One region of the Micromonospora chersina genome, then DNA from elsewhere that is predicted to be linked to it. Evidence: riboswitches for the same ligand, from Rfam matches in the RefSeq annotation. Region 1 holds a riboswitch; each other region holds the start of a gene.
The links. Region 1 has a riboswitch for cyclic di-AMP ahead of GA0070603_RS10625 (C39 family peptidase). Riboswitches for the same ligand answer to the same signal wherever they lie in the genome.
Positions count from the first base shown of each region.

Region 2: linked by a shared signal. The riboswitch ahead of GA0070603_RS02035 (LysM peptidoglycan-binding domain-containing protein) and the one ahead of GA0070603_RS10625 (C39 family peptidase) in region 1 are both predicted to bind cyclic di-AMP.
Region 3: linked by a shared signal. The riboswitch ahead of GA0070603_RS09795 (C39 family peptidase) and the one ahead of GA0070603_RS10625 (C39 family peptidase) in region 1 are both predicted to bind cyclic di-AMP.

Region 1 covers NZ_FMIB01000002.1:2,347,150-2,354,942, reverse strand. The annotation lists gene GA0070603_RS10645 (copper resistance CopC/CopD family protein) at 1-334, opposite strand, end outside; gene GA0070603_RS10640 (DUF2218 domain-containing protein) at 651-1,268, opposite strand; gene GA0070603_RS10635 (TetR/AcrR family transcriptional regulator) at 1,457-2,038, shown strand; gene GA0070603_RS10630 (LVIVD repeat-containing protein) at 2,379-3,548, shown strand; cyclic di-AMP (ydaO/yuaA leader) riboswitch at 4,317-4,457, shown strand; partial or broken gene GA0070603_RS10625 (C39 family peptidase) at 4,671-5,482, shown strand; gene GA0070603_RS10620 (TetR/AcrR family transcriptional regulator) at 5,732-6,337, opposite strand; gene GA0070603_RS10615 (MFS transporter) at 6,482-7,793, shown strand, end outside.
Region 2 covers NZ_FMIB01000002.1:466,113-473,905, reverse strand. The annotation lists gene GA0070603_RS02050 (trypsin-like serine protease) at 1-246, opposite strand, end outside; gene GA0070603_RS02045 (M4 family metallopeptidase) at 1,012-3,069, shown strand; gene GA0070603_RS02040 (YbaB/EbfC family nucleoid-associated protein) at 3,166-3,624, opposite strand; gene GA0070603_RS02035 (LysM peptidoglycan-binding domain-containing protein) at 3,796-4,452, opposite strand; cyclic di-AMP (ydaO/yuaA leader) riboswitch at 4,458-4,612, opposite strand; gene GA0070603_RS02030 (glycoside hydrolase family 3 protein) at 4,767-6,602, opposite strand; gene GA0070603_RS02025 (LLM class flavin-dependent oxidoreductase) at 6,767-7,793, shown strand, end outside.
Region 3 covers NZ_FMIB01000002.1:2,121,688-2,129,480, forward strand. The annotation lists gene GA0070603_RS09780 (bifunctional cytidylyltransferase/SDR family oxidoreductase) at 1-818, shown strand, start outside; gene GA0070603_RS09785 (CDP-glycerol glycerophosphotransferase family protein) at 840-2,537, shown strand; gene GA0070603_RS09790 (alpha/beta fold hydrolase) at 2,547-3,299, opposite strand; gene GA0070603_RS09795 (C39 family peptidase) at 3,406-4,248, opposite strand; cyclic di-AMP (ydaO/yuaA leader) riboswitch at 4,445-4,584, opposite strand; gene GA0070603_RS09800 (hypothetical protein) at 4,890-5,675, opposite strand; gene GA0070603_RS09805 (hypothetical protein) at 5,833-6,300, opposite strand; gene GA0070603_RS09810 (acyltransferase family protein) at 6,459-7,643, opposite strand; gene GA0070603_RS09815 (alpha-ketoglutarate-dependent dioxygenase AlkB) at 7,731-7,793, shown strand, end outside.

The DNA of each region.
Region 1 (7,793 bases):
TGAGGACACCGGTCAGAGGGTGGGCGTCCGGGGCTGCGACACTCCATCGCAGCTTGAACGTGCCCCTTGTCAGGGGAGCGCTCGGGTGAACCAGCCACGTACGGCCCCCGTCGGGGGTGTGGCCGGTCGCCGCCACAGCGTTGCCCTTGCCATCAGAAAGCTTGAATCCAGCACCTGTGGGCGTGCCGGCGGCGCTGAACGTCAGCCGGATCTCTGCAACGGCATCGACCCGCGCGCCGTCGGCTGGCACGGCCTTGAGCAGCTTGAAATGCGCGGCGGCGGGGGAGGCGAACGCGAGCGCCACGACGAGGGCGGGAAACAGCGCCAGCCACACCCGTAGTGCCCAGCGTGCGGCGCGACGTGCTGACGATTGGTTACCGGCAGAACCCGATGATGCGGCAAGCAAGGTCAGGCCGCCCGGCGGCGCCGCTGGAGAGGCACTGTTGATCCTTCCGCCGAGGAGGCGTGGACCCGACGCCCACACATCGCTCCTACCGAATGCGGGCGCCATCCTAAGGCAACTACTATCCGCTCATAGTAGGGCCGGGTCAGGGTCGATGATCCTGCCAGCTCCGGTCTGGACGAGGGGCAACGACTCGCAACGGCGGCAGACGCCGCGAAGTGGCGCCCCGCCGTGACCGCAGCGCGGCTCAGGTGTGGTCAGGGCGCGTGGCGGCCCTGCGCTGACGGATCTTGAAGCGGGCCACCGCGATCAGCGCGATCTTGACAGCGACGAGCACCACGACGACGTTGGCGGCCAGGCCTGTCCACCGCGACTCGGCCAGGACCGAGCCCGCCAGCCCCACATGCACAGCGGCAACCAGGACCACGGCCAGCGCGAGGGCAGCGCTCTGAAGGTGGGATCGCCGGAAGCCCCGCCGCTGCCCGGACGGAACGCCGACAGCGTCTCGAACGGGGGCCGCGCCGGGAGAGTCGAGACGCTGCCACGCTACGGCCAGTGGGTTTCGGCGGCTGAACCGTTCGAAATCGCGGGCGATGATGTCGCGGATCTGAGTCAGACCGTCTTCGTCGGCAGCGTCGATGCGCACCGTGAGTGAGTTGGCGTCGGCGGTGAGCGTCGCCTCGCCCCACGGGCCGAAGGTGACCCGCCCGGTGGTGTCGCTCCACTCGGCGGCCACCTCCACCTCCCGGCGCATGTGCATGCGGGCGGAGTGGCCGCCGCTGCCCATGGCGGCGGCGTGCTTGCAGAACTGGACGAGATAGCGAGTGGCTCGGTCGGTCTGGATCTGGGCTTGCAGGACTGGCACGGTGTTCCTTCTCGGTCGTGGGTTGCGAGGAGCAAACCCAGCGGTTCGCGGGCCCGTTCCCCGGTGGTCGAGGGTCAGGGTGGAATTCGTGTTGCCCGCAGCTCGCGGAGCGTCCCCAAATTATAGAGACAATCTGTCTACGTCAACAGCAACCTGTTGTCCCTGTGAACGGCATGTAGGATGTGGGTGTGCCCAAGCTGTGGACCGAGACGATCGACGCGCACCGCGCAGCGGTTCGCGACGCCGCCATGGATGCCATGGCCGCACTGGTGGCCAAGCACGGGCTGGTCGCCGTAACGATGTCGCAGATCGCCGAGCAGGCCGGGATCGGGCGCGCCACGCTGTACAAGTACTTCCCCGACGCGCAGGCCGTCCTCACCGCGTGGCACGAACGTCAGATCGCCACACACCTCGACCGGCTCACCGCCGCCGTCGACCCCGCCGCCCCGGCCATCGCGCGTCTGGAAGCTGTCCTGAACACATACGCCCGCCTCCAGCACCACTCCGCGCGCCACCACGGCGGCGAACTCGCCGCGCTGCTGCACCGCAGCGAACACGTCAACCACGGCCAGCAACGACTGCGCGGCTTCGTCCAAGACCTCATTGCCGAGGCAGTGCGAGACGGCGACCTGCGCGACGACGTGGCTACCGACGAATTGGCCAACTACTGCCTGCATGCCCTCACCGCAGCCGGCACCGTCACCCGTCCCGAAGCCGTCCAGCGGCTGGTCGCCGTCACCCTGGCCGGGCTGAGCACCCGTCCCCGGTAACTCGCCTCCGTCATAGTCCGGTTCCAGCGCACCCTAAGGAGCGTCGCGCCGAGTTCCGGGGCTGCGGACAGCGCTCACCGTTCGTTTTCGCCGAGGGTCTAGCGGCAGGTGAAGATATTTGACAGTGTGACATTCACCTGCGTGATCGCATCATGCGGCGACACGTCCGACGTGAGGGGGCGCCGTGCATAGACCTTCCCGAACCCGATCACTCGCCATCGCTGCCACAGCGATCCTGCTCGCCGTGATGGCATCGCCGGCCGAGGCGCACGAGCCATGGGACGACGGATCCGTCCCGCCGCCCCCGCCGAGCAGCCCCGCTGACGGCTACAGCCAGAACATGCACCTACTGTCCACCGACGAGCACACCGGCGGCGTCAACTCCGACCTCGCCTTCGCCGGCAACCTCGTCTTCGCCGGCCACTACGGTGGATTCCGGATCGTCGACATCTCAGAGCCGGGCGCGCCGGTCGAGCTGGCCGACGTGCACTGCAACGGCCCCCAAGGCGACGTTTCCGTCTGGCGAGACCTGGTGTTCCTGTCCGTGGACACCCCGCAGAGCACACCGGGTTGCGAGGGATCCCGCAACGTCACCGCCTCCACCCCCAGCGCCTGGGAAGGGATCCGCGTCTTCGACGTCAGCGACCCGAGAGCACCACGGTTCCTCCAGGCCATCCGCACAGACTGCGGCTCGCACACCCACACCCTCGTGCCCCGCGAGGACGGCGGCACCTATATCTACGTCGCGTCGTACCCGCTGAGCGCCAGCAACATCGGGCCGGACTGCCGGGCCCCGTTCGAGCACATTTCGGTGATCGACGTACCGGGTGGCGACGCCGAGGCCGGCCTTGCCGCGACGGTCGTCGCCGAGCCGACCATCAAGGGGATCGACACCTTCTCCGGCGCGTCCGGCGACTTCTTCGCCTGCCACGACATTCAGGTGCTGACCCCGCGCAAGCTCGCTGCTGCGGCCTGCCTGTCCCAGGGCCAGCTGTGGGACATCAGCAACCCCCTGGCGCCCCGCGTGATCGCCAACATCGACACGCCCGACGTGGACATCTGGCACAGCGCGGCGTTCACCCACGACGGGAAGTACGTGACCTTCGGCGACGAATACTTCGGGCCCGCACAGGAGCCGTTCGGAGCGATCTGGACGTACGCGGTCGACGACCCCAGCACGCCGCTGAGCCACCTACGCATCCCGCGCGCGGAGCCGAGCACCTACCACAACTTCAACTACGTGCCCGTTGCTGGCCGCAACATCCTGGTCTCCTCTGCCTACGGCTCGGGAACCTCCGTGGTCGACCTGACCGACCCGCGTAATCCGAAGGAGATCGCCTACTACGACATGCAGTCCAACCAGTGGTCGACCTACTGGTACAACGGGCTGATCATCGCCAATGACATCTCCCGCGGGGTGGACGTGCTCCGATTCAGCGGCCGCGAGACGGCCGGAGCCAGGAAACTGCCCATGCTGAACCCCCAGACCCAGACGTTCCTGCTTCGCTGACACTGCTTCGAGAAAGCGGGCGGACGCCGTCGGCGCCCGCCCGCTTTCGTGACCTACGCGAACCCGCACGTCCGGTGGCTCTGGCCCACAGGCAGGGAAGACCGTCAAGGCAGCGGGACGCCGACCTCCACCAGCGGCGCTACTGAGGCTACGAACTGGTTGCCACGGCCCTTGTCTGAGCGAACCGGCTCACCTGTCCCCAACGGATCCGGCTCCCGACTGACCGCCCGGCTGCGCTCTCACATCCGTGAGCACGAACAACATGGTGCGGCACGCCGACACTCGCAAGTCGAGGTCCAGCCGTTGTGGTCACCATGCGCGGGCGATCGGTGTTTACGCTGCGCCGGCCGGCCCGCCTGCCGGATGTCGCCGGCGCCATTTCCACCAGCATGATCGCCTATAAGGACCTGAAGCCCGCCCGACTGCGTCGGCGCGGTCCCAGTCGCACCCGCCGACCTGTCCAGCTCAGGTTTTCTGAATTGTGACGTGAAACCGTGTTGCCGCTACCCACCTCGGATGGGAAACGGTCATTCGGGCGATGGCATGGTGATTGACCAAAGAAACTCGGCACCAACGCCGCCTCGATGTCCGATAGTCTCCCGACAGTCCCGTCATAGCCACTCGTCACATCCAGTGATGTCAGTGACGGACTGTTCCGGTCAGAGTAATGGTGACCGAGGTTTAGGCAGGTGGGAGCGCTTGGCGGGCACCCTGGCCGCCGGTAGTGTCAGCGCGTCCGGTGCGGTTTTCGATCGCAAATGGCGACGCCGTACCGACCCGCTCAATCGTGATCTCACGAACCGGGGACCCAGTGCAACACCGGGGTGAATCCGCGGGCTATGTCCGTGGTAGGGCGTACTTCCCGCCCGAATCCGTCAGCTAACCCGGTAGGCGGCCACGGAAGGAGTTCCAACCTCGTGCGAACCACCCCCCGATCCATTCCCCTCCACGGCGCCGCGGTGCCGGCCCTCGCCTGACCGGCGAATCCAGATCCGGTAACCGTCCCGCAGAGCCCGGCACGCTGGGCGCTTTCCGTCCCTGCGGCCACCCCGCCCATGAACGCGCGTGAACCCGTCCGCGCGTCGGGCCGGCGTGTGCCGTTTAGGCCCCGTGGAGGAACACATGAAGCACCGAATGAAGCGTCAGCTGCGGCGCGTCGCGACCGAGCGCCCGTACCAGATCATTGCCGGCACCGCCGCAGCGCTTGTGCTGGCCGGCGGCGTCGGCACGGCCCTCGCCACCGATAACGCGCCGGTCCGTCAGGAGAACACCGCCGCCGTTGGCGAGCTGGCCCCCCGGCTCGGCGACGTCGCCACCCGTAGCGAGGCCCGGGTCGCCGCCCCATCCAGCTCGCCGAGCGCGTCGCCGTCCGCGGCGGCCAAGGCCACGACCGACCCGGACGTGACCAAGAAGCCGAAGCCGAAGCCGCCGTCGACCAAGGTTCTCGACTACACCTACGAGGCGCAGTACGCCTATGGAACTGCGGCCCGGCCGCGGTGCGCAACGCCCTCAGCGCGAGCGGCGTCGAGACCACCCAGGATGCGATGGTCGCCCCGCTCGGCGCGACCGAGAACGGCACCAACTCCGCCGAGGACACCACCCGCGGGCTCAACCAGATGGTCAAGGGCGACCCGTGGCGGACTCACATGATCCCCGGCGCGGCCACCCCGGCTCAGATGGACCAGCTCCAGGCCGACGTGGTCGATGCCATCACCGATGGCCGTGCCGTGGTTGCCAACACCGTCGGCTCGGCGACCGACACCGATGGCGGCTGGCACTCGTTCCCTGGCGGGCACTACATCGCGGTGGTTGGCTACAAGGACGACGGCCGGACCGTCCGGATTGCCGACTCGGCGAATGCGGCTACCGCCTCCTACTGGATGACCACCATCGACCTGGCGAACTGGATGGCCACCCGCGGCTACTCCGCCTGATCGCACCTCTCGTCGGGCACCGGCTCCACCGAGCCGGTGCCCGACGCCATTTCCGGTCCGCCAGCTGGGCATGTCCAGGCGAGAACACCATTGATCCGCGCCGGACCGGCTGCACCCGAAGATTGAACAAGCCCCTCGCCGGACAACTCGCCTGCCGGTCACCCCGCGGGAGACTGCTGGTTTGTCGGCCGCTACGACCGACAACGCGTGCAATGGACCGGGCAGAGCGGCGGGATCAGCTAGCCGCGCTCAGGCGGGAACGCGGCTGCCCGGGGGAGTGAAGGCAGCCAGCACGGTCGCGGTGATGAACGCTGGCGCCTCGTCGCTGTCCAGCCGGCCGGCGTTGATCTCGTCGGCGGCATTGTGCATCACGCTGTGCATGACGCCGACCAGCCAGGCGGTCGAGAGGTCGCTGCGGAACACCCCCTCGTCCTGACCGCGTTTGACGAGGCCTTCGACGCGCTCCACCGGGCCGGCGTGCAGGTCGCGGATCCGGCTGGGCGGTAGAACCTCCTGAGCCGCCAGTAGCAGGGACCGGGACTGATTCACCAGCAGCCAGCTGGAATGGATCAGCCGGGTGAGTGCCTGCCTGGCATCGCCGCTCAGATCGACCGCGTCGAGTGCGCCGTGGCCCTCGTCGATGGCTCTGGCGAATGCCGCCTCCACCAGGTCGTCCCGGTTGGGGAAGTGGCCGTAGAGGGTGACCCGGCCGACGCCCGCGGCTTTGGCGATCTCGCTGACGCTGGCCTCCGGGTTGCGGCTCAAGGCCGTCACCGCGGCCTCGAGAATCGCCGTGATGCTGCGCTGCGCATCGGCTCGCCTGCCCGGCGTCTTCGCCTGCCCCGTTGAGGCCACTCGAACTCCCTTGTCGAACAGTGCTGTACGAGTTACTGTACCCGACACAACTCAAACACAACTGTTCGAATTGGGGGCCACCCTGTGTCCGCTCAGGCCGTCGACCAACCCGACACCACCGCCGCCGACCCACGCCGCTGGCGCATGCTGGCACTGCTCGGCGTCGCGCAGTTCATGCTCATCCTGGACGTCACCGTGGTGGCGATCGCGCTGCCGCACATCGGAACGGACCTCGGCCTGGCACGCGACACACTGACCTGGGTCGTCAGCGCCTACACCCTGATGTTCGGCGGCCTGATGCTTCTCGGCGGTAGGGCAGCCGATCTCTTCGGCGCCCGCCGCGTGGTCCTGCTCGGCTTGCTCGTGTTCACCGCCGCATCCCTGATCACCGGCCTGGCCCCTGGCGCCGCGCTGCTGATCGGCGGCCGAGTCGCACAAGGTGTCGGTGCGGCGATGCTGTCGCCCGCGGCGCTGTCGGTGCTCACCAGAACCTTCCACGGGGACGAACGCAACAAGGCCCTCGGCATCTGGTCCGCGCTCGGCGGTACCGGCTCGGCGATCGGCGTACTGCTCGGCGGCGTACTGACCGCAGGCCCTGGTTGGCAGTGGGTGTTCTACATCAACGTGCCCATCGGTCTGATCGTGCTGGTGGCACTTGCCCGGATGCTGCCGGCGCACCTGCCGCCGACGACCCGAGCACGCCTCGATGTGCCGGGCGCCATCCTCGTCACCGCCGCGACCGGCACGGCCATCTACGCTCTGATCAACGCCGGGGACCGCGGCTGGTTGACCGCGACGACCCTCGGGACGCTGGCCGGTGCCGTCGTCCTGTACCTCGTGTTCGCCGTGGTGCAACGCGCCGTGCGCTCACCGCTGATGGACCTGCGGATCCTGACTCGCCGGCCGGTTGCCGCCGGCACGTTCCTCATCCTGGCCGCGACGGCTCTGATGATCGCGATGTTCTTCCTCGGGTCGTTCTACCTGCAACACCACAAGGGTTACGGGGCGCTGCGCACCGGCCTGCTGTTCCTGCCGGTCGCCCTGGCAACGATCATCGGAGCCCAGGCCGCCGGTCACGCCATCGGCCGCCTCGGTGCCCGACCGGTCGCGGCCACAGGGCTTGCGATCGCCGCGCTCGGCACCGCGCTGCCCGTGTTCTGGGACGGTGCGGCTGCGGTGGTGGCCGGGATCAGCGTCGGCGCAGCGGGCATCGGCGGCGCCTTCGTCGCCGCCTCCACAACCGCGCTGGCGCAGGTCGCTCATCACGAAGCCGGACTGGCCTCCGGTCTTCTCAGCACCTTCCACGAGTTCGGCGCCGCCCTCGGCGTCGCAGTGGTGTCCAGCATCGCGGCGGCGAGTATCGCTGGCAGCAGCAGCGTCGGCTTCACCCGCGCCTTCACCTTCGCCGCAGCGACGGCCGCTGTTGCCGCCGTCGTATCGCTGCTCATCGTCCCGA
Region 2 (7,793 bases), 1.9 Mb from region 1:
GGTGAGGTCCGGCCGGCCGACCGTCACCGTGGTCGGCCGGGCGGGCCTGCCCGCGATGACGGGCTGGCCGTCGACGCTGAAGCAGCTCTTCGCCGTGAGCACCCACCACGGGTCGACCAGGGCGCCGCTGCAGGCACGCTGGCCGGGCCCCACATCGATCTTGGCGGCGAAGGTGAAGGAGCCGTCGGTCACGGCGGCGCCTCCGGTGACGGCCTGGACCGGCGAGGCGTTGACGAGCCCCGCCACCAGGACTGCGGCGAGCGCACCCGCACCTCGGGCTGCTCGCCGGCGATCTGATGATGGCACTGGAAATCCCTCCAGGATCAGCTGGCAGGGGTGGCGTACGACCCGTCGGGCGGCGCCGACGAGCGACGGACCGCGGCGGAACGCGGCCATGGCGCGATGTGGACAGACATCAACCGAACCCCCGTGCCCCCAATGGGCTTCTCGATCGCCTAAGGCGACCGTGGGAGCTGACACTAGGCGACGACGAGTTAACCCGCTGGCCACCTTCGCGTGGCCTATTTCACGTCATCTATGTCTTGCGCGCCGGACCGGCGCCACTTTCGGCGCCGAACGGATGATCATCCGCGGGCCGTTCGCCACCGGCCCGCAGACCGGAAGGCGAGGGAGATCAGCGGCTCGACCGAGGGGCCTATGCGCGCCATGCGCACACAGCGGCAATCGACGCAGATCGGACGCTCCCCCGCCCGCGGCCGAGAACATTCGGCCTGATCAGGCCCTATTGAAGATCATGGCTTCCTGAATTTCCGCCGACAACGCGGCGGCCGGGAGGTGGCGGTTGCCCGGGTCACCCATTGATCCCGGCCCGGGGCCGTGTGATTGTGCCCCCAGCGAGTCGCCGACCCCGGGGGCTCGCCGACGGTCGATCTGTCGAACCGGGGCCACGCCGGCAGCCTCGGAGACCGACCGTCACCCCGCCTCGCAACACCGCGCCGCCCGTCCCCACCGGGCTCCGTGCGGCGCGCCTAGGGACAGGAGCGAACCCCCTTGAAGCTCTCACCTCGCCTCGTCGCGCTCTCCGGCGCGGCGGCGGCCGGACTGATCGCCGCGGGCACCGCCGCGGCGGTGCAGGCCGCGCCGCCCGGCCCCGCCGCCCCCGACGCCGCACAGGCCCGCGCGATCGCCGCCGACTCGGCGCGCGCGCTGGTCGCCGACCGGCCCGCCTACCTGCACGCCAGCTCGGACGAAGCCTTCGTGCAGAAGCCGGTCATCTCCTCCGAGGGCACCCAGTACGTGCCCTACGAGCGCACCTACAAGGGCCTGCCCGTGGTCGGCGGTGACTTCGTGCTGGCCACCGACGCGGCCGGCAACCTGAAGTACGCCTCCGTCGCGCAGCAGCAGGCCATCGGCAGCCTCGCCACCACGCCGAAGCTGACCTCGGCGGCCGCGGCGAAGACCGCGCGGGCCCAGCTCAAGACGGTCAGCACCGTCGAGGGGACCAACCTGGTCGTCTACACGCTCGGCGCCACGCCGGCGCTGGCCTGGGAGACCACGGTGCGCGGCACCGACGCCGAGGGGCCGAGCCGGCTCACCGTCGACGTCGACGCCCTCACGGGGGCCGTGCTGCGCAAGCAGGAGCGCATCGTGCACGGCACCGGCACCGGGGCGTGGAACGGGCCCAGCCCGCTGACCCTGAACACCACCCTGTCGGGCAGCACGTACTCCATGAAGGACCCGACGGTCACCAACCTGAGCTGCCAGGACGCCGCCACCAACACGACGTTCAGCGGCTCGGACGACGTCTGGGGCAACGGCACCGCCACCAACAAGGAGACGGGCTGCGTCGACGCACTGTTCGCGGCGCAGACCGAGCACAAGATGCTCGCGCAGTGGCTGGGCCGCAACGGCGCCGACGGCAACGGCGGCTACTGGCCGATCCGGGTGGGCCTGAACGACCAGAACGCCTACTACGACGGCACCCAGGTCCAGATCGGCAAGAACACCTCGGGTCAGTGGATCGGCTCGCTCGACGTGGTGGCCCACGAGATCGGCCACGGCATCGACGACCACACCCCGGGTGGCATCTCCGGCGCGGGCACCCAGGAGTTCGTCGCCGACACCTTCGGCGCGGCCACCGAGTGGTTCGCCAACGAGCCGTCCACCTACGACGCTCCCGACTTCCTGGTCGGCGAGAAGATCAACCTGGTGGGCAGCGGCCCGATCCGCAACATGTACAACCCGTCGGCGCTGGGCGACCCGAACTGCTACTCCAGCAGCATCCCCAGCACCGAGGTGCACGCCGCGGCCGGCCCGGGCAACCACTGGTTCTACCTGCTGGCCAACGGCAGCAGCCCGACCAACGGCCAGCCGGCCAGCTCCACCTGCAACGGCAGCAGCGTGACCGGTCTGGGCATCCAGAAGGCCATGAAGATCATGTACAACGCGATGCTGCTGAAGACCTCGTCCTCGTCGTACCTGAAGTACCGGGTCTGGACGCTGCAGGCGGCGAAGAACCTCTACCCGACCAGCTGCACCGAGTTCAACGCGGTCAAGGCCGCCTGGAACGCGATCAGCGTGCCGGCGCAGACCGGTGAGGCGACCTGCACCGGCAGCACCCCGACGCCGACCGCCACGACCACCCCGCCGTCGGGCAGCTGCACCGGCCAGAAGCTGGCCAACCCCGGCTTCGAGTCCGGCAACGTGAGCTGGACCGCCAGCTCCGGCGTCATCACGAACGACACCGCCCAGGCCGCGCACGGCGGCTCCTACAAGGCGTGGCTCGACGGCTACGGCACGACGCACACCGACACGCTCTCGCAGTCGGTGACGATTCCGGCCGGCTGCCGGGCGACGCTGAGCTTCTGGCTGCACATCGACAGCGCGGAGTCGACCACGACCACCGCCTACGACAAGCTGACCGTGAAGGCGGGCAGCACCACCCTGGCCACCTACTCCAACCTCAACAAGGCCACCGGCTACGTGCAGCGGTCCTTCGACATCTCGTCGCTGGCCGGCACCACCGCCACCATCTCCTTCAGCGGCGTGGAGGACAGCTCCCTGCAGACCTCCTTCGTCGTCGACGACACCGCGGTCACCCTGAGCTGATCGCAGCGGAGCGGCCGGTCGTCGTCCTCCCGACGGCCGGCCGCTTCGTCGTTCCCGCGGCAGGTCGCCGGCCGGGGCGCACCGGCCGGACGCCGGTCAGGCCGGGCGGGCCGCGCCGGAGCCGGCGCCGTCGCGGCGGATCCGGGCCGCGACGCCCTCCATGGCCCGACCGAATCGCTCCATGTCCCGCGCGGACTGCTCGGGCAGGCCGCCGAGCCGCGCGGCGAGGGCGTCCACGTCCGCCTGGGCCGAGGCGCTGACCCGGGCGTCCAGCTCGGTGAGGGCGGCGTTCACGGCCGACACCAGGTGCCCGCAGAGGGCCTCGACGGACTCCCCGGCCAACGCGGGGTCGACGGTGACGGACTCCAGCCGGCCACCCTGGACGGCGACGGCACGGACCCGGCCGCCGGCCGCGGCGCCCTCGGCCCGGAGCAGCTCGCCCGGCGCGCCGTCGGGGTGCTCGGCGGCCCGGGACCGCATCGCGGAGAGCGCCTGTTGGGTCCTGGTCAGCAGCTCGTCGAGGCTCGCGGCCGCGGAGAACGGGTCGTTGGTCATATCCGCGCTTTCTTCACGTCTTTCCGAGCACCGTGACGATAGCAACCACCCCCGACGCGGGCGCCGGTGAGCCCGCCCGAACCCGGTCCGACACGAACGCCCGGCCGGGATCCCCGGCCGGGCGTTCGTGGTGCGGTGGACCGGCCCGCACGGGGCCGTTCCGGTGGGGTCTCAGCGCAGGCGCAGCTTCTGGCCCGGGAAGATCAGGCCGGGGTTCGCGCCCACCACGTCCTTGTTGCGCTCGTAGAGGGCCTGCCAACCGCCGGCCACGTTCTTCGCGTCGGCGATCTCGGAGAGGGTGTCTCCGGACCGGACGACGTAGCTGCCGGCGCCGCTCGTGCCCGGCGTGCCACGCCGCTCGCTTCGGACGGTCGGCCGGTCGGCGCGCGACTTCCGCTCCGTGGTGGCCTTCTTGGCGGACTTCGTCGAGCCCGAGTCCTTGCTGGCGTACCTCTTGGTGGAGCCGCCCTTCTTGCCGCAGACCGGCCAGGCGCCGATGCCCTGCCCGTCGAGGACCTTCTCGGCGATGGCGATCTGCTCGCTGCGGCTGGCCAGGTCGGCGCGGCTGGCGTACTTCTGGCCGCCGTAGCCGTTCCAGGTGCTCCGGGAGAACTGGAGCCCGCCGTAGTAGCCGTTGCCGGTGTTGATGTGCCAGTTGCCGCCGGACTCGCACTGGGCGACGGCGTCCCAGTTGACGCCGGCGGCGCTGGCCGGGGCGGCCGGGCCGAGAAGGGCGGCGGCGCCGGTGGCGGCGCCGACGACGAGCGCCCCGACGGCGGTGCGACGCTGCGCGGTCCGTCGGTGACGGGCGACGTGTTCACTTGCCATGTGGGTTTCCTCCACGCCGACGAGGTGAGCTGTCGGGTTCGGGCCGAGGAGCCCGGCCGCCGGTGGCGGCTTCACCCCGAGGTGTCGTGCACCGAGGAACGTGGTTCCCCCGCTCCCGCCTGAGGTCCAGGTACCACCGGGCCGGCGGCGGGATTAGGCGTTGCCGGCCCGTGGTGTCCGCGATCGCGAACGGAATCGACGTTAGGAACGTTTTGCGACGAACGCCCACTTCTTGTGAGGTTCTTCACCCGGCCGGGCGAAGGTCGCCCCGTTCGAGTTGCGCACCGTCCGAAGGGGGCTTATTGAGGGGCGGCTCAGTAGGTCAGGCCGTATCCCTGCGGGAAGAGCGGGACCTGACCGTCGCCCGCGTTGATGGGCTGCTGGCTGACCGAGTTCATCCAGGTCATCGGCAGTTTGCCGGTCGGCGCGTACCCGCCGAAGAGGACGTCGGCCACGCCGCCGCCCTCGGTGCCGGGCAGCCAGGACGCCAGCAGCGCGTTCCACCGTGGCAGCTCGGCGGCCACGTCCAGCGGCCGGCCGCTGACCAGCACCACGATCACCGGCACGCCCGAGTTGCGCAGCGTCGTGATGGTACGCAGGTCGTCGCGGTCCAGGCTCATGCTGCCGGTGCGGTCGCCCTGGCCCTCGGCGTACGGTGTCTCGCCGACCACCGCGATCGCCGCCCGGTAGGTCCTGTCGATGCCGGTGCCGCGCTGGTTGTACGTGACAGTCGTGGTCGGACCGGCGGCCGCCCGGATGCCCTGGAGGATGGTGGTGCCGGGCGTGACGGCGCCGGACGAGCCCTGCCAGGAGATGGTCCACCCGCCGCTCTGGTTGCCGATGTTGTCGGCGTTCTTCCCGGCCACGAAGATCTTGTTGTTGTCCCGGGCCAGCGGGAGCACGCCGCCGTCGTTCTTGAGCAGCACCTGGGACTGCCGCACGGCCTGGCGGGCCAGCGCGCGGTGCGCCGCGCCGCCCACCGTCGAGGTCCTGCTCCGGTCGGTGTACGGCCGCTCGAAGAGGCCCAGCTCGAACTTCTTCGTGAGGATCCGCCGGTTGGCGTCGTCGATCCGGCTCATCGGCACATGCCCGTTCTGTACCTCGGCCCGCAGCGTGCTGAGGAAGGTCTTCCAGGCCGTCGGCACCATCACCATGTCGATGCCGGCGTTGACGGCGGCGCTCACCTCGGCGGCCGTGAACCCGCTGGCGCCGTCGATCTGGTCGATGCCGTTCCAGTCGGACACCACGAAGCCGGAGAAGCCCAACTCCCCCTTCAGGACGTCGGTGATCAGGTAGCGGTGGCCGTGCAGCTTCACCCCGTTCCAGCTGCTGTAGGAGATCATCACCGAGCCCACGCCGCGCTGCACCGCGGCCTGGAACGGCGGCAGGTGGATGGCCCGCAGGTCGGCCTCGCTGAGCTGGGTGTCGCCCTGGTCGTCGCCGCCGGTGGTGCCGCCGTCGCCCACGTAGTGCTTGGCGGTGGCGAGCACCGACGTGGGCCCGCCCAGGGTGGTGCCCTGGAGGCCGGTGACCAGGGTGGACAGGCTCGACGGCAGGTCCGGCGTCTCCCCGAACGACTCGTAGGTGCGGCCCCACCGGTCGTTGCGGGCCACGCAGAGGCAGGGGGCGAAGTTCCAGTCCACACCGGTGCCGGTGATCTCCTCGGCGACGGCCTGGCCGATCTGCTGGACCAGCGCCGGGTCACGCGTCGCACCGAGGCCGATGTTGTGCGGGAAGATGGTCGCCCCGTACACGTTGTTGTGCCCGTGCACGGCGTCGACGCCGTAGATCATCGGGATGCCGAGCGGGGTGGCCAGGGCGGCGCGCTGGAAGCCGTCGTACATGTCGGCCCAGGACGTGGCGGTGTTCGGCGTGGGCGCGGAGCCGCCGCCCGAGAGGACCGAGCCGAGCCGGTACGTGGTGAGGTCGCTCGCGGTGACCGAGCCGCGCTCCGCCTGGGTCATCTGGCCGAGCTTCTCGTCGAGGGTCATCCGGGCGAGCAGGTCGGCGACGCGGGTGGCGACGGGCAGCGTCGGGTCCTGGTACGGCAGGCCGGCCGCGGTGGCCGGGGCGGGCGCGGCCAGGGCGGTGACCGCGACGAGCAGGAGGGCGAGGGCGAGCGGACGGGGGCGGTGGTGGTGACGGATCACGGGTCGCTCCTTCCGGAGGAACGCTGGGGCCGTTCACCGGCACCCTATGCCCGTGAGCATCGACTGTGAACAATCCGTGCCGGTTCCGGAACCGCCGGGCGGGCGGGCGCCGGCGCGGGCTACCGTGGCAGGGTTCGCGCAAGATCGGCTAGAGGCGGCGAGGCATGAGCGACCACGGACACGAGCTGGCCTTCGGCGGCTTCCTCACCCCCTCGGCCGGGCGGCCGGAGCAGGTGGTGGCGCGCGCGAAGCTCTGCGAGCAGGTCGGCCTGGACCTGGTCACCTTCCAGGACCACCCCTACCAGCCGGGGTTCCTGGACACCTGGACGCTGATGTCGTTCGTGGCCGCCGCCACCAGCCGCATCACCCTCGCGGGGAACGTGCTCAACCTGCCGCTGCGGCAACCCGTGGTGCTCGCCCGCAGCGTGGCCAGCCTGGACCTGCTCACCGGCGGCCGGGTCGAGCTGGGCCTCGGCGCCGGCGCCTTCTGGGAGGCCATCGAGGCGGTCGGCGGCCGGCGGCTCTCCCCCGGCGCTGCCGTGGACGCCCTCGACGAGGCGATCCGCGTGATCCGCGAGGTCTGGGACACCGATCGGCGCGGCATGGTCCGCGTCGAGGGCGAGCACTACCGGGTGGTCGGCGCGAAGCGCGGCCCGGCGCCGGCGCACCCGGCGGAGATCTGGGTGGGCGCGTACAAGCCGCGGATGCTGCGGCTGGTCGGCCGCGCGGCGGACGGCTGGCTGCCGTCGCTGGCGTACCTGCCGAAGGGGCCGGCGGAGCTGCCGGCGCTGAACGCGGTTATCGACGAAGGCGCCGCGGAGGCCGGCCGGGACCCCGGCGCCGTGCGCCGCCTGCTCAACGTCACCGGCACCTTCTCCCGGTCGCCGGCCGGCTTCCTGGACGGCCCCCCGGAGCAGTGGGTGGAGGAGCTGGCCGGGCTCGCCCTGGACCACGGCATCGCCACCTTCATCCTGGGCAGCGACGAGCCGCGGGCCGTCCAGCTCTTCGCCCAGGAGGTGGCGCCCGCCGTCCGCGAGCTGGTCGCCGCCGAGCGGACCACGCCGGGCAGCCGCGCCCGCGCCGTCGAGGAGCAGCAGGCCGCCGTCGAGGCCGGCGGGTCGACAGCGCTGGCGGTCTCCCCCACCCCCGATCCGGGGGTACGGCTCAGCGCGCGCCGGCTCTGGGACGAGT
Region 3 (7,793 bases), 230 kb from region 1:
ACATCAAGGTCACCCACCCGGTCGACGTGCACCTGGCCGACAAGCTCTTCCAGCTCGCCGCCGCCCAGGTGCCCAAGCTGACCGACCACCGCAGCTACTCCGAGGAGCTGACCGGCCGGACCATCGTGGTCTTCGGCGGCAGCTACGGCATCGGCCACGACCTCACCGAGCTGGCCCGCCGCTACGGCGCCCAGGTCTTCCCGTTCAGCCGCTCCACCACCGGCACCCACGTCGAGCGCGCCGAGGACGTGGCCGCCGCGCTGAAGACCGCCTTCGAGGCGACCGGCCGGATCGACCACGTGGTGGTCACCGCCGGGATCCTGGAGAAGGGCGCCCTCGCGGAGATGGACGAGGAGACGATGGAGCGCCTCCTGCACGTCAACTTCGTGGGCCCGGTCACCATCGCCCGGCAGTCGCTGCCGTACCTCCAGCAGACCAAGGGCCAGCTGCTGCTCTACACCTCCAGCTCCTACACCCGGGGCCGGGCGCGCTACGCGCTCTACTCGGCCACCAAGGCCGCGCTTGTCAACCTGACCCAGGCGCTCGCCGACGAGTGGGCCGAGTTCGGCGTACGGGTCAACTGCGTCAACCCGGAGCGCACCGCCACCCCGATGCGCACCAAGGCGTTCGGCGAGGAGCCGGAGCACACCCTGCTCTCCGCCGAGGCGGTCGCGCAGGCGTCCCTGGACGTGCTGATCTCCGAGCTGACCGGTCAGGTGATCGACGTCCGCCGGGCGCCCGGCGAGCCGGTGGCCGCGGTGCCCGCCCAGGCGGGTGCGCACGCGGCCGAGCAACTGCCCACCGGCGTCGACGCCTGAGCCGCGGACGGGACGAGCCAGATGCGTGGTGACCTGGTCCGGAAGCTGCTCGCCCGGGTGCTGACCACCGGGCTGGCGGTGCTGGCCTTCCTCGTCGTGGCGCTCACCGGCGCGACCGGCTGGGGGCTGGCGGTCGCGGTGGCCGCCCTCGCGGCCACCGCCTGGGAGCGCCGGGTCCGGCCCACCGCCGACGGCCTCGCCGAGTCGGTGCTGGTCGCCGCCGGCATCCTGGTCGGCTACGCCCGCCGCCTGGACGCCGGCTTCGACCCGGCCCTGGCCGCCACCGCGCTGGTCCTGCTCGGCCTGGTGCTGCTGGTCGGGCCGCTGCGCGACGCCGGCGCGCTGGAGATCCGGGCCGCCAACCTGCCGGTCCGGTCCTGGACCCCGCTGGTCGCCGCCCGGCTCGGCGACGCGCTGCTGGTGCTGCTCGCCCTCGTGGCGCTGGCCGCCGGCCTGGCCCTGCCCGCGTGGGTGGCCCTGGCGGCCGCGCTGCTGGTCGCGGCGGGCTGCGGCGCGGTCGGCCTCGACCTGGCCCGCCGCCGGTTCCGGCCGCCGGCCGGTGGGGGCCCGGTGGGCCGGGCGCTGCGCCGGCACCAGCCCGAGTTCGTCCTCTACTTCTCCGCCCCGCCCGGCTCCGAGTACCAGGTCACCATGTGGCTGCCCTACCTGGAGCGGATCGGCCGGCCGTTCATGGTGCTGCTGCGCGAGCCCGAGTTCCTGCCCACCGTGGCCGCCGCGACCCGCGCGCCGGTGGTCTTCTGCCCCACCCTGAAGACCATGGACGAGGCCCTGGTGCCGAGCCTGCGGGCGGCCTTCTACGTCAACCACGGGGCGAAGAACAGCCACTGCATCCGCTTCTCGCAACTCACCCACGTGCAGCTGCACCACGGCGACAGCGACAAGGCGCCCAGCGCCAACCCGGTCTCGGCGATCTTCGACAAGATCTTCGTGGCCGGTCCGGCGGCCATCGAGCGGTACGCCCGCGCCGGCGTGGAGATCCCCGCCGAGAAGTTCGTCGTGGTCGGCCGCCCCCAGGTCGAGGCCATCGAGGTACGCCGGGAGCCCGCCACCGCCCCGGCCCACCCGACCGTGCTCTACACGCCCACCTGGACCGGGCACCACGCCGACGCCAACTACTGCTCGCTGCCGGTGGCCGAGACGGTGATCCGCCGGCTGCTCGACCGGGGGGCCACGGTGATCCTGCGGGCGCACCCCTACACGGCCCAGAACCCGGCCTCGGCGCGGCAGCTGGCCCGCCTCACCGAGCTGCTCGCCGCGGACCGGGCGAAGACCGGCCGGGCGCACCTGTGGGGGGCGGCGGCCGGCCGCGACCTGACCCTCACCGAGTGCGTCAACCGCGCCGACGCGCTGGTCTCGGACGTCTCCGGGGTCATCTCCGACTGGCTCTACTCCGGCAAGCCGTACGCGGTCACCGACATGGGCGTCGACGGCGAGCACTTCGTCGAGCGGTTCCCCCTCGCCGGCTCCGGCTACGTGCTGCGCCGGGACATGTCCAACGTTGACGAGGTGCTGACCGAGCTGCTGGACACCGACCCGAAGGCGGCGGACCGCTGGGCCACCCGGGTCCGCTACCTGGGTGACTTCCCGGCCGAGTCGTACGCCGAGGTGTTCCTCGACGCCGCCCGCCGGCAGCTCGCGGCGGACTGGACCGCGCCCGCCCCGCGGGACGGCTCGCCGGTCCCCTCCCCCGCCGCCTGAGCCCGGCGGTCAGAGGTACGCGTCGAGGAGGGCGAGCACGGCGGCCGGGTCCTCCACGTGCGCGTTGTGGCCCAGCCCCGGCAGCGTGGCGACCGGGACGCCCAACTCCTTGAGCTGCGCGTCGGTCACCATCGGGTCCTGCTCGCCGCGGGCCAGCAGCACCGGCACGTCGGTGGCGCCCAGCAGCGCGGGCAGCCGGGGCTCCCCCACCGCGAACGCCGCCGGATCCATGGCCAGCCGCCAGCGGCCGTCCTCGCGGCGCAGCCCCGCCTCCACCACCGGGTGGTCGGGGGCGAACAGCCCGGTCAGCCCGGAGACCCGCAGGTAGCGGCGGGCGGCCTCGTCCCGGGTGGCGAACCAGGTCACCGGGCGGGCGGCCAGCTCCTGGGCCTTCTCCAGGTCGGCCGGGGACCACACGGCCTTGATGCCGAGCCCGACCACCGCGTCGACCGGCAGGCGCCGCGACCGCGCGGCCAGAGCCAGCGCCACCACCCCGCCGAGCGAGTGCCCGAGCAGCACGAGCCGGTCGTGGGGGCCGAGCCGCTCGGTCACCGGACCGAGCCCCTCGACCACCCGCTGAGCCAGGCCGTCGAAGGAGTAGCCGGGCAGCGGCGGCGACCAGCCGTGCCCGGCCAGGTCCGGGGCGAGCCAGCGCCCCGCCCAGTGTCGCTCCAGCAGCGGCGCCCAGGGCAGCCACACCTCACCGGTGGCGCCCATGCCGTGCAGAAGCAGCAGATGGCGGGTACCCGTCTCGTCGCCCATAGGGCGCAGTGTGCCACCGGACGGACAGCCGGCGCGAGAGCGGACACGCGCGCGGACGACGTCGGGCACCGGCTCGCTGGAGCCGGTGCCCGACGGGAGGGGTGGTTCAGGCGGAGTAGCCGCGGGTGGCGGCCCAGTTCGCCAGGTCGATGGTGCTGATCCAGTACTCGGGCAGCGCCGGGTTCGCCGAGTCGGCGATCCGGACGGTACGGCCGTCGTTCTTGTAGCCGATCACCGCGATGTAGTGGCCGCCCGGGAACGAGTGCCAGCCGCCGTCGGTGTCCGTGGCGTCGCCCGCGATGTTGACCACCACGCCCCGGCCGTCGGTGATCGCCTTGACCACGTCCGCCTGGAGCTGGTCGATCTCCGCGGGGCTCGCGGAGCCGCCGAACATGTGGGTCCGGTACGGGTTGCCCTTGACCATCTGGTTCAGGCCGCGGGTGGTGTCCTCGGCGGAGTTGGTGCCGTTCTCGCCGGCGTTCAGCGGGGCGATCATCGCGTCCTGGGTGGTCTCGACGCCGCTCGCGCTGAGCGCGTTGCGCACCGCGGCGGGGCCGCAGTTCCAGTAGGCGGTCTGCGCCTCGTAGGTGTAGTCGAGCACCTTTGTCGACGGGGGCTTCGGCTTGGCCTTCGGGGTGGTGTCCGGGTCGGCGGCGGCCTTGGCGGCCGGCTTCGCGGCCGACGGCGACGCGCTCGGCGAGACCGAGGGCGACGGGGCGGCGACCCGGGCCTCGCCCCGGCTGGCGACCTCACCGAGGCGGGAGCCCAGCTCGGCGACCGCTGCGGTGTTCTCCCGGGGGGCCGGGGCGTCGTCGGTGGCGGCGACGGCGGCGCTGGCGCCGCCGGCCAGCACGAGCGCCGCGGCCGAGCCGGCGACGATCTGGTACGGGCGTTCGGTAACGAGGCGGCGCAGCTGACGCTTCAGGTGGTGCTTCACTGTTTCCTCCACGGGGCGTGAGCGGCACGCGCCGGCCCGGCGCGCGGAGGAACTCACGCGCGCTGCGGGGCGGATGGCCGCGGAACGGGGAGCGCCCGGGGGGCCGGGCGATCGGGCGGGTTGCCGGGTTCGGTCGCCGTCAGGCGAGCGCCGGCACCGCGATGCCGTGGAGGCAGGGGGACGAGCGGGGGGTGGGCACGAGGAATGGCACTCCTTCCGTGACCGCCGACCGGGTTAGCTGACGGATTCGGGCGGGAAGTACGCCCTACCGCGGGCTGGCCCGCGGATTCACCCCGGTGTTGCTGTGGGTCCCCGGTTCGTGAGAGCACGATTAGGCGGGTCGGCGCGGCGTCGCCTCTTGCGATCGAAAACCGCTCCGGACGCGCCGACACTACCGGTGGGTACGCCGGCTGCCAAGCAGTCCCACCTGCGTAAACCTCGTGCACCACTACGGATATCGGAACAGTCGGTCACTCACTTCACTCAATGGGACGAGCAGTTACGGCGGTACCGCGCGGCAAAAAGCGGACATCCGGTGGCGACCGGCGCGGAATTGCGGGGGTCAATCGCCCAGCCCGGCACCGATGACCGTTTCCGCGGTCGGCGTGACCGGGCTCACCGAATTCGGATAACGATTCGGCCGACCTCGCCGGTCAGCCGGCCCGGGCCGGGCGCCAGCGCGCGCCGGGCACGGCGGCCGGGACCGGAGCCGGCGCCGCCTCGCCCCGCCCCCGCACCGTCCCCGCGGCGTCGCCCGCCAGGGCGGGTCGGAGCGCGTCGGCGGCCGCGTACGCCTCCGCGGCCAGGATCCGGGCCGCCTCGGCGGCCAGCTCGGCGTCCCGCCACGCCCGCCGCTCCCGCTCGGCGGCCGCCGCCCAGCCGGCCCGGCGGCCCTCGCGTACCGCCCGGGCCAGGACGATCTCCTGCTCGGCCGGGTGCCGGCGCGGGTCCCACCCGTTGCGGTGGGCCAGCACGTCGGCGAGCTGCCGGGCGCTCAGGTCGCCCCGCCAGTGCGCGGTCATCGCGGCGTGGTGCAGCCACCGCTCCCGGGCCGCGTACTCGGCCGGTGTGCGGGGGGTGTGCGGTGCGGGCAGCGCGGCGGCACCGGCGAAGCGGCGGGCGGACGCCTCGGCCTCGTCGTACGCCCGCCAGGCCCGGTCCGCCTCGTCCTGGGCGGCCAGCCACTGCTCCCGCCGCCTCCGGGCGGTCTGCGCGGCCCCGGTGGCGGCCACCGCCACCTCGTCGGCGTAGCGGCGCAGGTCGGCCCGGCGGGCGGCCTCCTCGGCGACCGGGTCGGGCACCGGATCGGTCCCGTCGTCCCGCTCCGGGCGGGCGACCAGCACGGCGAGCAGGCCCAGGGCCAGCAGGAGCAGGGCCGACCAGATCGCGGCGGCCTCGGGGACCTCGGTCAGGAATCGGTAGAGAACGGTCTGCGGCATGGTCGGCACCTCACGGGAGAGAACGTGGCGGAGAGGTGTCCGCACGAGCCGTGGGAGCGGCGGGTGCACCGGGAACCGGTGCCGGGCCGCGGACGGGCGGGTGCGGGGGTGAGGTTCGGTGCGTGCGGCGGGCGCGGGCCAGCGGCCCACGGGCGGGTCAGCGGGCGGGCGGGGCCCGGGAGCCGACGGTCGCGGGAACCAGCCCGGCCAGCACGACAGGCCGGTCCGCCGGTCGCGTCGCGGCCATCGGCGTGTGCCCATCGGCCGGCACGGCCGCCCGGTCGAGGTCGGCGCCGCTTCCGGCATCGTGCGCGCCGGCGGCCGGACCGGCCGCGGCCCGGAAGTCCGGTCCGGCGACAGTCCGGCGGGCGGTGTACCGGAAATCGTGTCCGGCGACGGTCCGGCCCGCTCCGTCCCCGAGGTGTCGCGCGGCGGCACCGGGCGGGAGGGCCAGGCCCTCGACCGGGGCCACCGCGGAGGACGCCACCGGTGCGGTCGCGGCGCCGCCGACAGGCAGCGCCGCCGCGCCGAACGAGCAGGCGGCGAGGACGGCCAGGCTGGCCAGTGTGCGGGCGATCCAGCGCGCCACCCACCACACGGGACAGGTGAGCGCGATCGGCAGCACGGGTACAAACTACCGCCGAAGCCGCCACATCGCACCGCCGCCGGGCGTGTCGCGCCATCCGTTCATCCGACGCCGTCCAGCGTGGACGGACGGCCGGCGCGGGCGCGGCGGCCTCACCGGATCCGCCGGCGCGCGCTACGCCGGCAGGGCGCGCACGGCTAGCCCGGGTCGCGCCGCCCGGCGTACTCGACAGACCTGGCCGGAATGGCGGCGGGGGCCGCCCGCGGGGCGGGCACGGACGGCGCCGGCGCGGCGGTGGCCGCCGCCGGACGGGCCCGGCGCGGCGGCCCGAGGCGGCGCATCAGGGGCATCTCCACCCCGTGGTGCAGAGCCGCGGCGAGCAGCAGGTTGAGCAGCAGGAGACCGAGCACCGCGAGCGGCCCCCACCACCCGCGCAGCCCCGTGCCCCAGTCCCCGGTGAGCCGCAGCACGGTGGTCATGACCAGCACGTGCACCAGGTAGAAGGCGAACGAGACCTCGCCGAGCCAGACCATCGGGCGGGCCCGCCACGGCGTGCGCCGGCCCCGGACGTCGGCGTCCGCGGCCGCGGTGATGACGAGCAGGTAGGCCACCGCGAGCAGGGCCGCCCAGAACTCGGCGCGGATCCACTGCGCGGCGACCACCCAGACGGCCACGAACAGCAGGCTGGCGGCGGCGAGGTTCGGCCCCCGCCAGCGGCCCCGGCGCAGCAGTTCCGCGGCGGCCGCCCCCATCCAGAACTCGACGGAGCGGGTGACCGGGAAGATCTGGGTGAACCACCAGCGGCTCTCCTCGGGCACCAGGAGCTGGGCGGGCCAGAGGGCGAGGATGAGCAGCGGCACGGCGACCACCGCCGCCCACAGGACGCCCACGCGGGCCCGGCGCAGCCACGGCAGCACCAGCGGCAGGCACAGGTAGAAGGCCAACTCGCAGGAGAGCGACCAGCTCACGTTGTTGACGCTGTAGAAGTAGCCGTCGACGGGGATCCACGCCTGCACCAGCAGGAGGTTCCCGATCGCGGCCCACGGGGCGACCGGGTCGGCGAACCAGAACGCGACGGCCAACGCCACCACGAAGGTCACCAGGTGGTTCGGGTAGATCTTGGCCAGCCGGCGACGGAGAAAGGTGTGCCGCGGCTCGCCGTCCCGGTACGACCACACCAGCACGAATCCGCTGAGGACGAAGAAGAACTCCACCCCGGACAGGCCGAGGGCGAACGCCCGGTCCAGCACCGCCTTGACGCCGGGCTCCGCGACGATCCGCATGGTGGCGACGTGGAAGGCGAACACCAGGAGGGCGGCGATCCAGCGCAGCCCGGTGAGCGACGGCAGCCGGGTGGCGCGGGTGGCCGGGGTGCTTGTCACCCGGGGCACCCTACCCGGTGGTAGCCGGGGTCGCCGCCGGGCGGCGCTCGCACCGATCCTCGTACGCCTGTACGAGAGCAGGGTAGGATCGGCGGCGTGTACCAGCCCTCGATGCTCGACCTCGCCGAGCAGGGCCCTTCCCTGGGCCCG